One region of the Streptococcus sp. 5905 genome, then DNA from elsewhere that is predicted to be linked to it. Evidence: riboswitches for the same ligand, from Rfam matches in the RefSeq annotation. Region 1 holds a riboswitch; the other holds the start of a gene.

Region 1 (6,103 bases):
AAGCCTTGCTGGTTAAGATGGTCAATAGCTGAAGAATCTTTTGCTGTCCACCACTTAATTGATAAGGACTCTTATCGAGTGCCTGCTCCAAACTAAAAAATTGTAATGCTTGGAGAATCCGCTGATTTCTTTTTGAGTCTGAGCTATCTAATTGCAGTTCCTCTCGCAGACTGACTCGGATAAACTGCTTCTCAGCTTCCTGAACAACACCCGTCAGATCACGATACAAACTCTTTTTCTTTTTGAGAACCGATCCCTTCCAACTAATGCGCCCCTTATACTTTTGAAATTGAAGAATGGAGCGAAAGAGGGTTGATTTCCCGACACCATTGTCACCCAGAATACAGGAAATCCCTTGGTAAAATGTGAAATCCGCAATCGAAAAGAGGGGGCGATTCCCCAGTTCACAAGTCACACGGTCCATATGGAATAGTTCTGGACTAGAAGCAACTTCCTTTGAAGCAACCTGTGTCATCTCAGAGGTTGGGATTTGAAACACTTCCCTTAGTTGTCCGTCTCTCAGCTCCACCATATGGTCAATGTAGGCTCCATAGTCCGTTAAATCATGGTCGCACAGGATGACTATCTTCCCATTAGAGGCCAACTCTTTTAGAATCTCTAGGATCTCCAGTCTACTTTTTCGGTCAATGGAAGCAAAGGGTTCATCCAAGAGATAAACCCTAGGATTCATGGCAAAGAGAACAGCCAAAGCAGCCTTTTGTTTTTCCCCACCTGATAAGTGATGGATGGGACGGTGTAAGATTGTCTCGCAACGACATTGCCGGACCACCTCTGCGATTTTAGCATCAATCTCTTGCACAGGATGCCCGATATTCTCCAAGGTAAAAATCAGCTCCTCAAACAAGTTCTCCATGGTAAATTGATGATTGGGATTTTGAAAGAGAATGCCAATCGTCTGGACACGTTCGACGATAGAAAGCTGACTGACTTGGCTCCCATCTATCAGGACTTGGCCACTATAGGGCAAGGAACTGACTTTAGCAATGATTTGAAAGAGACTGGATTTTCCTGAACCACTGCTCCCAACTAACAAGGTAAAAGCTTGCGCATGAAAAGTAAAATCAATCGGCTCCGAAAAGATTGGGGACTGAATCCCCCGTAGTTCCAGCCCCATCTATGCCTTTCCTCCAGCTGCAAACTGATGATAGAGTTTGACAATGGTACGAACCAAGATGGTACAGAAGAAAAAGACAGAAATAAAACGAACCACAAGCAAGGAAAGGACAAAAGGAAGAGAAAAGGCATAGTAACCTAACTTAATGTATTCATAGACAAAGCTAAAAAGCGTAATCCCAATACTATTGGCAGTTAGAGAGAGCCAACTTTCATAGCGATTCTTGGTTACGAGAAAACCAAATTCACTTCCCAAACCTTGAACCAAGCCAGACAAAAGGGCACCTAAACCGAATTGGCTACCATAAAGGACTTCAGCAAGCGCAGCAAGCACCTCTCCAATTGTTGCACTTCCGACTCTTGGAACAAAGATGGCAGCAATGGGCGCAGCCATGCACCAGAGACCAAAGAGGATTTCATTGGCAAAGGCCTGCAAACCAAGAGGAGCCAAGATCAGGGTGAGGATATCAAATAGATAGCCTAAACCCACAAAAACGCCACCAAAAAAGATAGACAAGAAAGCAAGCAAGATAACATCTTTTAACTGCCATTTTTTCAACATAAAAAACTCCTTTTTTAAAGAAAATTGGGGCATTCAAAGAGAGCTACCAAAAGGCTTGCCGTCAAGCCTATCCTCTTTTGATAAACAAAAAAACTCCAATTACAAACGAGAATTAGAGTTTACCTTACAAGATTAGACAGTTCTTTTCGACATACGAAAAAAACCTTTTCACATTTCCCTTCGCCAGTCTTAACTGTATCAGGTTCAATGGGTATCATCTCAGCCTAAAGCACCCCAAATGTCTTTATTATTTAATTACTGGACCAGTATAACAGAATTTGAAAGCCCTAGCAAGATATTTGACCGGAAAATATATTTATATAGTTTCTGATAACGATTTAATCTTTCTATACACGAAGAAAAACCTCCACGTCAGGTGGAGGCCATCTTCTTTATCAATACAATTTCAAATCACGAGGATCGACTGGGAAGGTCGGATTGTATGGGTTGTGACGGAGTTTGAAGTGTTTGACATCCTCAATAGTCTGAGTTCCAGATAACTGCATGACTGTCTTCAATTCTGCATTCAAGTGCTCAAAGACTTGACGCACACCAACACTACCACCAAGAGCCAAACCATAGATCACAGGGCGACCAATAGCTACCAAGTCTGCTCCTGAAGCCAAGGCTTTAAAGACGTGTTGACCGCGACGAACACCAGAGTCAAAGACAATTGGCACACGTTTATCAACTGCTTCAGCCACTTCTTGAAGTGAGTCAAAGGATGCTGGTCCACCGTCGATTTGGCGGCCACCGTGGTTGGTTACCCAGATACCAGAAGCACCTGCGGCAAGAGAGCGTTCAACGTCCTCACGACACTGTGGCCCTTTCACATAGACAGGAAGACCTGAGTATGTAGCGATAAATTCGACATCGCGTGGAGACAAGCGTTGTTTAGCTGATTTGTAAACAAAGTCCATGGATTTTCCAGCACCTTCTGGCAGGTATTCCTCAACAATCGGCATGCCAACTGGGAAGACAAAACCATTGCGCTTATCAACCTCACGATTCCCCCCTACAGTTGCATCCGCCGTCAAGACAATCGCTTTGTAGCCTTCAGCCTTCACACGGTCCATGATATGGCGGTTAATCCCGTCATCCTTACTAAAGTAAAATTGGAACCAATGAGGTGTCCCTTGAAGAGCTTCCGTAATTTCTGGAAGGTCAACGGTAGAGTAAGAGCTGGTTGTATAAAGAGAGCCAAACTCATGCACACCACGCGCAGTAGCTACTTCCCCCTGCTCATTTGCCAATTTATGAGCCGCAACAGGTGCCATAATAATTGGTGAAGATAATTTTTCACCTGCAAATTCAATCTCTGTACTTGGATTTTCAACATTGCAAAGCGTATGTGGAACGATGAGTTTGTGGTTAAAGGCACGGATGTTCTCGCGTAAAGTGAAAGTATCCTCTGCTCCACTAGCGATATAACCAAAGGCAGCTTTAGGAATGACTTGTTGCGCCATTGGCTCTAAATCATAAGTGTTAATAAAATCTACAGGTCCTTCTGCATTGCTTGTTTTATATGACATAAAGTGTCCTCCTTATTAAGTAAGCGTTTACTTTTTCTTGCATAAACTATCTTACCTCTTTTTCAGAATCCTTTCAAAAAATTTGTCTGGAAATTTCAAATCACAGACATGATAAATATTTTCTATCATTGTGATAAAAAATATTTATTATCCAAATAAGCTTTTTAGTGCTACAATAACTTTATTATTCCTAGATAGGAGGTTCTCTTTTGGATTGGTCCATTGTTGAACAATATCTACCACTATATCAAAAGGCATTCTTTCTGACCCTACACATCGCAGTTTGGGGAATTATGGGATCCTTTCTTGTTGGTCTAATCGTTAGTATCATCCGCCATTATCGCGTTCCTATCTTTTCACAGTTAGCAACAGCCTACATCGAATTGTCACGAAATACGCCCCTTTTGATTCAGCTCTTCTTTCTCTATTTCGGGCTTCCCCGAATAGGAATTGTTCTTTCTTCAGAAGTCTGTGCAACTCTTGGCCTCATCTTTTTAGGAGGCTCCTATATGGCGGAATCCTTCCGAAGCGGACTAGAAGCAGTTAGTCAAACCCAGCATGAGATTGGCTTAGCTATCGGTCTGACACCAGTTCAGGTTTTTCGCTACGTAGTCTTGCCACAAGCTACCGCAGTGGCTCTGCCGTCCTTCAGTGCCAACGTGATTTTCTTGATTAAGGAAACCTCAGTTTTCTCTGCAGTAGCCTTAGCCGATCTCATGTACGTCGCCAAGGACTTGATTGGACTCTATTATGAGACAGACATTGCACTGGCCATGTTGGTAGTTGCTTATCTGATCATGCTGCTACCCATCTCGCTAGTCTTTAGCTGGATAGAAAGGAGGCTCCGCCATGCAGGATTCGGGAATACAAGTACTCTTTCAGGGAAATAATCTCTTGCGGATTTTACAAGGATTGGGAGTCACGATTGGGATTTCCATCCTCTCTGTCCTCTTATCCATGATTTTCGGTACGGTTATGGGAATCATCATGACCTCCCATTCTAGAGTCGTTCATTTTTTAACACGTTTTTATCTAGAATTTATCCGTATCATGCCTCAACTGGTTCTGCTCTTCATTGTTTACTTTGGTTTGGCTCGAAATTTTAATATCAACATTTCTGGAGAGACTTCTGCCGTTATCGTTTTTACACTCTGGGGAACAGCTGAGATGGGGGACTTGGTACGTGGAGCCATCACTTCCCTCCCTAAACATCAGTTTGAAAGTGGACAGGCACTGGGCTTAACTAACTTGCAACTTTACTATCACATTATCATTCCACAGGTCTTGAGAAGACTGCTGCCACAAGCTATCAACCTCGTCACTCGGATGATCAAAACGACTTCCTTAGTTGTCTTGATTGGGGTTGTGGAAGTTACCAAGGTTGGACAACAAATCATCGATAGCAATCGCTTGACCATCCCAACCGCTTCCTTTTGGATTTATGGAACCATTCTGGTCTTGTATTTCGCAGTTTGCTTCCCCATTTCCAAACTATCTACTCACTTAGAAAAATACTGGAGGAACTAAATGTCTGATACTATATTAGAAATCAAGGATCTGAAAAAATCCTTCGGAGATAATCCCATCCTCCAAGGACTTTTCATGGATATCAAAAAGGGGGAAGTTGTCGTCATTCTAGGACCATCTGGTTGCGGGAAAAGTACCCTACTTCGCTGTCTCAATGGCTTAGAAACCATTCAGGGTGGAGATATTCTTCTGGATGGCCAGTCCATTATTGGAAACCAGAAAGACTTTCACTTGGTTCGTCAAAAGATTGGGATGGTCTTTCAAAGTTATGAACTCTTTCCCCATCTAGATGTCCTACAAAACCTCATCCTAGGTCCTATCAAGGCTCAGGGAAGGAACAAGAAAGAAGTAACGGAGGAAGCTTTACAACTACTGGAACGTGTGGGTTTGCTCGATAAAAAAGACAGTTTTGCTCGCCAATTATCTGGTGGACAGAAACAACGAGTGGCGATTGTCCGTGCCCTGCTCATGCATCCAGAAATTATCCTCTTTGACGAAGTGACGGCTTCACTGGATCCAGAAATGGTGCGTGAAGTTCTCGAACTCATCAATGATTTGGCTCAAGAAGGGCGCACTATGATTTTGGTGACCCACGAAATGCAGTTTGCCCAAGCCATTGCAGATCGGATAATCTTCCTAGACCAAGGGAAGATTGCTGAAGAAGGAACGGCTCAAGACTTCTTCACCAATCCAAAAACTAAACGTGCTCAGGAATTTTTAAACGTCTTTGACTTTAGCCAGTTTGGCTCATATCTATAAAGGAGATTTTTATGAAACTACTCAAACCAATTCTAACTGTTTTTGCTCTAGCATTTGCCCTTATCTTTGTCACAGCTTGTAGCTCAGGTGGAAGCTCTGATGCTTCATCAGGAAAAGCAACTGCCAAGGCCCGCACTATCGACGAAATCAAAAAAAGCGGTGAACTTCGAATCGCCGTATTTGGAGATAAAAAACCTTTTGGTTATGTAGACAATGACGGTTCTTACCAAGGTTACGATATCGAATTGGGGAACCAACTAGCTCAAGACCTAGGTGTTAAAGTCAAATACGTTTCCGTTGATGCTGCCAACCGTGCTGAATATTTGATTTCAAACAAGGTGGATATCACACTTGCCAACTTCACAGTTACCGACGAACGTAAGAAACAAGTTGATTTTGCCCTTCCTTACATGAAAGTTTCCCTCGGTGTTGTTTCACCTAAAGATAAGGTAATTAAGGATGTTAAAGAGCTGGAAGGTAAGACCTTGATTGTCACAAAAGGAACCACTGCTGAAACCTACTTTGAGAAAAATCACCCAGAAGTCAAACTTCAAAAATACGACCAATACAGTGATGCTTATCAGGCTCT
Region 2 (6,103 bases), on a different contig from region 1:
GGTGGTCGAGATTTCCAAGAAAGGTGTGGCTGAGTTTGAGGCCTTTACACCAGATTACCTTATGGAAAAGATGGGCATTACCCCAGCTCAGTTTATTGATCTTAAGGCTCTTATGGGGGATAAGTCTGATAATATCCCTGGTGTTACTAAGATTGGTGAAAAGACGGGTATCAAGCTCTTGCTAGAACACGGTTCGCTTGAGGGAATTTATGAAAATATCGATGGGATGAAGGCATCTAAGATGAAGGAAAATCTCATCAACGATAAGGAACAAGCCTTCCTGTCTAAAACCTTGGCGACTATTGAGACTCAGGCACCAATTGAGATTGGCCTTGATGATTTGCGCTATAGTGGTCCAGATGTGGAAAATCTCGGAAAATTCTACGATGAGATGGGCTTCAAACAGCTCAAGCAAGCTTTAAATGTTTCATCAACGGATGCGCCTGAAAGTTTGGATTTCACTATCGTTGACCACGTCAGCCAAGACATGCTGAGTGCTGACTCTATCTTCCACTTTGAGCTTTTTGGTGAGAATTACCATACAGATGACTTGGTTGGTTTTGCATGGTCTTGTGGGGATAAACTTTATGCTACAGATAAACTTGAGCTCTTGCAGGAGCCGATTCTCAAGGAATTTCTAGAAAAAACACCTCTGAGAGTTTATGACTTTAAGAAGGCTAAAGTTCTCTTGCATCGTTTTGGTGTGGATTTGCAGGCCCCTGCTTTTGACAGCCGTTTGGCCAAGTACCTTCTCTCTACTGTCGAGAATAATGAAATTTCAACCATTGCGAGTCTTTATGGTCAAACTTACATGATCGATGATGAGACCTTCTACGGTAAGGGGGTCAAGAAAACCATCCCTGAGAGAGAGAGATTCTTGGAGCATTTGGCTCGCAAGGTTGCTGTATTGGTTGAGACCGAACCTATTTTATTTGAAAAACTCAGTGAACATGGACAGTTAGATCTCCTCTATGACATGGAGCAGCCTCTGGCCTTTGTCCTTGCCAAGATGGAAATCGCTGGAATTACGGTCAAGAAAGAGACCTTGCTTGAGATGCAGGCTGAAAATGAACTTGTCATTGAAAAGCTAACTCAGGAGATTTATGAACTGGCTGGTGAGGAGTTTAATATCAACTCGCCTAAACAGTTGGGCGCGCTTCTCTTTGAAAAGCTCGGTCTTCCTCTAGAATACACCAAGAAAACCAAGACAGGTTACTCAACAGCCGTGGATGTGCTAGAGCGTCTAGCTCCTATTGCGCCGATCGTGAAGAAAATCCTAGACTACCGTCAGATTGCTAAGATTCAATCTACCTATGTGGTCGGTTTACAGGACTGGATTTTAGATGATGGCAAGATTCACACGCGCTATGTGCAGGATTTGACCCAGACCGGGCGTTTGTCTAGTGTGGATCCAAACCTCCAAAATATCCCTGTGCGTTTGGAACAAGGCCGCCTCATTCGTAAGGCTTTTGTGCCAGAGTGGGAGGATAGTGTACTACTCAGTTCGGACTATTCACAGATTGAGTTGCGAGTTTTGGCGCATATCTCTAAGGATGAGCACTTAATCAAAGCCTTCCAAGAGGGAGCTGATATCCATACCTCGACAGCCATGCGTGTCTTTGGAATTGAACGTCCTGAGGATGTGACTCCAAACGACCGTCGCAATGCCAAGGCTGTCAACTTTGGAGTGGTTTACGGGATTTCAGATTTTGGCTTGGCAAACAATCTTGGTATTAGTCGTAAGAAGGCCAAAGCCTACATTGATACCTATTTTGAACGTTTTCCTGGGATTAAAAACTATATGGAAGAAGTGGTACGTGAGGCACGTGATAAGGGATATGTAGAGACCCTCTTCAAGCGTCGTCGAGAGCTACCAGATATCAATTCGCGCAACTTTAACATTCGTGGTTTTGCGGAGCGGACAGCCATTAACTCCCCTATCCAGGGATCGGCGGCGGATATTCTCAAAATTGCTATGATTCAGCTAGACAAAGCTCTAGTTGAAGGTGGCTATCAGACCAAGATGCTCTTGCAAGTGCACGATGAAATCGTCCTTGAGGTTCCGAAATCAGAACTAGCAGCCGTTAAAGCTCTAGTGAAACAAACCATGGAAGAAGCCATCCAGCTCAGTGTTCCCCTCATTGCAGATGAAAATGAAGGAGCAACCTGGTACGAGGCTAAATAAGAAAGTTAAGAAAGAGTTTGGAGCAATTGGCTTCAAATTCTTTTTCATGGTTTTCTGTAAACAGTTTCCTTGACTTTTCCTTGTATTTGCGTTACTATATCTCCATATAAGATACGGGAGTCTGTGTACAGTCTGAGAGGAAGTGTTAAACTTCGACCGCACCTGATCTGGGTAATGCCAGCGTAGGGAAGGATACTTAGTCGAATTCTGCACCTTTTCCGTATATATGGTAAAGGTTTTTCTTTTTGTCAAAAGGAAACCTGAGAAGAGGAGGTTTTTATGAAAGCAAGCATTGCCTTGCAAGTCTTGCCCCTATCACAGGGGATTGATCGAATCGCTATTATCGATCAAGTGATTGCTTATCTGCAAGCTAAGTCCGTGACCATGGTGGTGACACCCTTTGAAACGGTTTTGGAAGGAGAGTTTGATGAGCTCATGCGCATTCTCAAAGAAGCGCTTGAAGTGGCCGGGCAGGAGGCAGATAATGTCTTTGCCAATGTCAAAATAAATGTAGGAGAGATTTTAAGTATTGATGAGAAACTTGAAAAGTATGATGAGACGACAGATTAGTCTTTTGGGATTTCTCGGAGTCTTGTCGGTCTGGCAGTTAGCGGGAATATTCAAACTTTTACCCAAGTTTATCCTGCCAACTCCTCTTGAGATTCTCCAGTCCTTTGTTCGTGACAGAGAGTTTCTCTGGCACCATAGCTGGGCGACCTTGAGAGTGGCTTTACTAGGTCTAGTTCTGGGTGTCCTGATTGCCTGTCTCATGGCTGTGCTCATGGATAGTCTAGCTTGGCTCAATGACCTCATCTATCCTATGATGGTGGTCGTCCAGACCATTCCGACCATTGCGATAGCCCCTATCTTGGTCTTGTGGCTGGGCTATGGGATTTTGCCCAAGATTGTCTTGATTATCCTGACGACAACCTTCCCGATCATTGTCAGTATTTTGGACGGTTTTAGACATTGTGACAAGGATATGCTGACCTTGTTTAGTCTGATGCGGGCCAAGCCTTGGCAAATCCTATGGCATTTTAAAATCCCGGTCAGCCTGCCCTACTTTTATGCAGGTCTGAGGGTCAGTGTCTCCTACGCCTTTATCACAACTGTGGTATCTGAGTGGTTGGGAGGTTTTGAAGGTCTTGGTGTCTACATGATTCAGTCTAAAAAACTGTTTCAGTATGATACCATGTTTGCCATTATTATTCTGGTGTCGCTTATCAGTCTTCTGGGTATGAAGCTGGTCGATATTAGTGAAAAATATGTGATTAAATGGAAACGTACTTAAAATAGAGCGTTTTTGAAAAAGAAAAGAGGAAATGAAAATGAAGAAAACATGGAAAGTGTTTTTAACGATTGTAACAGCTCTTGTAGCTGTTGTGCTTGTAGCTTGTGGTCAAGGAACTGCTTCTAAGAACAACAAAGAAGCAGAACTCAAGAAAATTGACTTTATCCTAGACTGGACGCCAAATACCAACCACACAGGGCTTTATGTAGCAAAGGAAAAAGGTTATTTCAAAGAAGCTGGAGTGGATGTTGATTTGAAATTGCCACCAGAAGAAAGTTCTTCTGATTTGGTGATCAATGGTAAGGCACCATTTGCTATCTATTTCCAAGACTACATGGCTAAGAAGTTGGAAAAAGGAGCAGGAATTACTGCCGTTGCCGCTATCGTTGAACACAATACATCAGGAATCATCTCACGTAAATCTGACAATGTCACCAGTCCAAAAGACTTGGTCGGGAAGAAATACGGAACTTGGAATGACCCAACGGAACTTGCTATGTTGAAAACCTTGGTAGAATCACAAGGTGGGGACTTTGAGAAGGTCGAAAAAGTACCAAACAACGACTCAAACTCGATTACACCGATTGCCAATGGTGTCTTTGACACTGCTTGGATCTACTACGGTTGGGACGGTATCCTTGCTAAATCTCAAGGCGTAGATGCTAACTTCATGTACTTGAAAAACTACGTAAAAGAGTTTGACTACTACTCACCAGTCATCATCGCTAACAACGACTACCTCAAAAACAACAAAGAAGAAGCTCGTAAAGTCATCCAAGCTATCAAAAAAGGCTACCAATACGCTATGGAACACCCAGAAGAAGCTGCAGATATCCTCATCAAAAATGCCCCTGAACTCAAGGAAAAACGTGACTTTGTCATCGAATCGCAAAAATACTTGTCAAAAGAATACGCAAGTGATAAGGGAAAATGGGGACAATTTGATGCAGAACGCTGGAATGCTTTCTACAAATGGGATAAAGAAAATGGCATCCTAAAAGAAGACTTGACTGACAAAGGCTTCACTAACGAATTTGTAAAATAATGACAGAAATTAGACTAGAACATGTAAGCTATGCCTACGATGATGAAAAGATTTTAGAGGATATCAACCTGCAGGTGACTTCAGGTGAAGTGGTCTCTATCCTAGGTCCCAGTGGTGTTGGAAAGACTACCCTCTTTAATCTAATCGCTGGAATTTTAGAGGTCCAGTCGGGAAGAATTGTCCTTGATGGCGAGGAAAATCCCAAGGGGCGCGTGAGTTATATGTTGCAAAAGGATCTGCTCTTGGAGCACAAGACGGTGCTTGGCAATATCATCCTGCCCCTCTTGATCCAAAAGGTCGATAAGGCAGAAGCTATTGCTCGAGCGGATGAAATCCTTGCGACCTTCCAGCTGACAGCTGTACGGGATAAGTATCCTCATGAACTCAGCGGAGGGATGCGTCAGCGTGTGGCCTTGCTCCGCACCTACCTCTTCGGGCACAAGCTCTTTCTCTTGGACGAGGCCTTTAGTGCCTTGGATGAGATGACCAAGATGGAACTTCACGCTTGGTATCTGGAGATTCACAAACAGTTGCAGCTGACGACATTGATTATTACCCACAGTATCGAGGAGGCCCTCAATCTCAGTGATCGCATCTATATCCTAAAAAATCGGCCTGGACAGATCGTCTCTGAAGTCAAACTAGATTGGTCTCAGACTGAGGACAAGGAAGTTCAAAAGATTGCCTACAAACGAAAAATATTAGCAGAATTAGGATTAGATAAGTAGAAAAATAGGGAGTCGGTGAAGATTATTCTTTACTTGCTCCCTTTTCCTTTAAAAAAATCAAAAATTTCGGTATAATAGTCAAAGATAGTCAAGGTTCAAAGAAGGAGTTTGATTTACTATGAGATTTAAAAATACATCAGATCATATCGAAGCCTATATCAAGGCAATTTTAGACCAGTCTGGTATCGTGGAATTGCAGCGGAGTCAGCTGGCGGATACCTTTCAGGTTGTGCCTAGTCAGATCAACTATGTCATCAAGACACGTTTTACTGAAAGCAGAGGTTACTTGGTTGAGAGCAAGCGTGGTGGTGGAGGCTACATTCGCATCGGGCGGATTGAGTTTTCAAATCATCATGAGATGCTCCGCGATTTGCTTTACTCGATTGGTGAGCGAGTTAGTCAGGAGATCTATGAGGATATTCTCCAGCTTTTGGTGGAGCAGGACTTGCTGACCAAGCAGGAGATGACCTTGCTGACTTCAGTAGCAACAGATCGTGTCCTAGGGGAAGAATCCTCAGTTGTCCGTGCCAATATGCTCCGACAACTATTACAAGAGGTAGATAGAAAAGAGAAGTAAGATGAACTATTCAAAAGCATTGAATGAATGTATCGAAAGTGCCTACATGGTTGCGGGCCATTTTGGAGCTCGATATCTAGAGTCTTGGCATTTATTGATTGCCATGTCCAATCACAGTTACAGTGTAGCAGGTGCCACTCTAAATGATTATCCTTATGAAATGGACCGTTTAGAAGAGGTCGCTTTGGAACTGACTGAAACGGACTATAGCCAAGATGAAACCTTTACGGAATTGCCCTTTTCCCATCGTTTGGAGGTTCTTTTTGCAGAAGCAGAG

The links. A riboswitch is a leader RNA that binds a small molecule or an ion and turns the genes downstream of it on or off. The one in region 1 is predicted to bind thiamine pyrophosphate.
Region 2: it holds a riboswitch for thiamine pyrophosphate, as region 1 does, so the genes downstream of both, HT680_RS07235 (thiamine-binding protein) here and HT680_RS08610 (ECF transporter S component) in region 1, are expected to answer to the same signal.

The regions. Positions count from the first base shown of each region.
Region 1 is NZ_VMLC01000007.1:25,347-31,449, forward strand. Features, by position in the region: gene HT680_RS08605 (ABC transporter ATP-binding protein) at 1-1,135, opposite strand, end outside; gene HT680_RS08610 (ECF transporter S component) at 1,136-1,696, opposite strand; TPP riboswitch at 1,855-1,943, opposite strand; gene lctO (L-lactate oxidase) at 2,092-3,228, opposite strand; gene HT680_RS08620 (amino acid ABC transporter permease) at 3,438-4,118, shown strand; gene HT680_RS08625 (amino acid ABC transporter permease) at 4,078-4,755, shown strand; gene HT680_RS08630 (amino acid ABC transporter ATP-binding protein) at 4,756-5,514, shown strand; gene HT680_RS08635 (cysteine ABC transporter substrate-binding protein) at 5,526-6,103, shown strand, end outside.
Region 2 is NZ_VMLC01000003.1:331,113-337,215, reverse strand. Features, by position in the region: gene polA (DNA polymerase I) at 1-2,185, shown strand, start outside; TPP riboswitch at 2,289-2,391, shown strand; gene HT680_RS07235 (thiamine-binding protein) at 2,465-2,755, shown strand; gene HT680_RS07230 (ABC transporter permease) at 2,718-3,476, shown strand; gene HT680_RS07225 (ABC transporter substrate-binding protein) at 3,514-4,521, shown strand; gene HT680_RS07220 (ABC transporter ATP-binding protein) at 4,521-5,249, shown strand; gene HT680_RS07215 (CtsR family transcriptional regulator) at 5,368-5,826, shown strand; gene HT680_RS07210 (ATP-dependent Clp protease ATP-binding subunit) at 5,828-6,103, shown strand, end outside.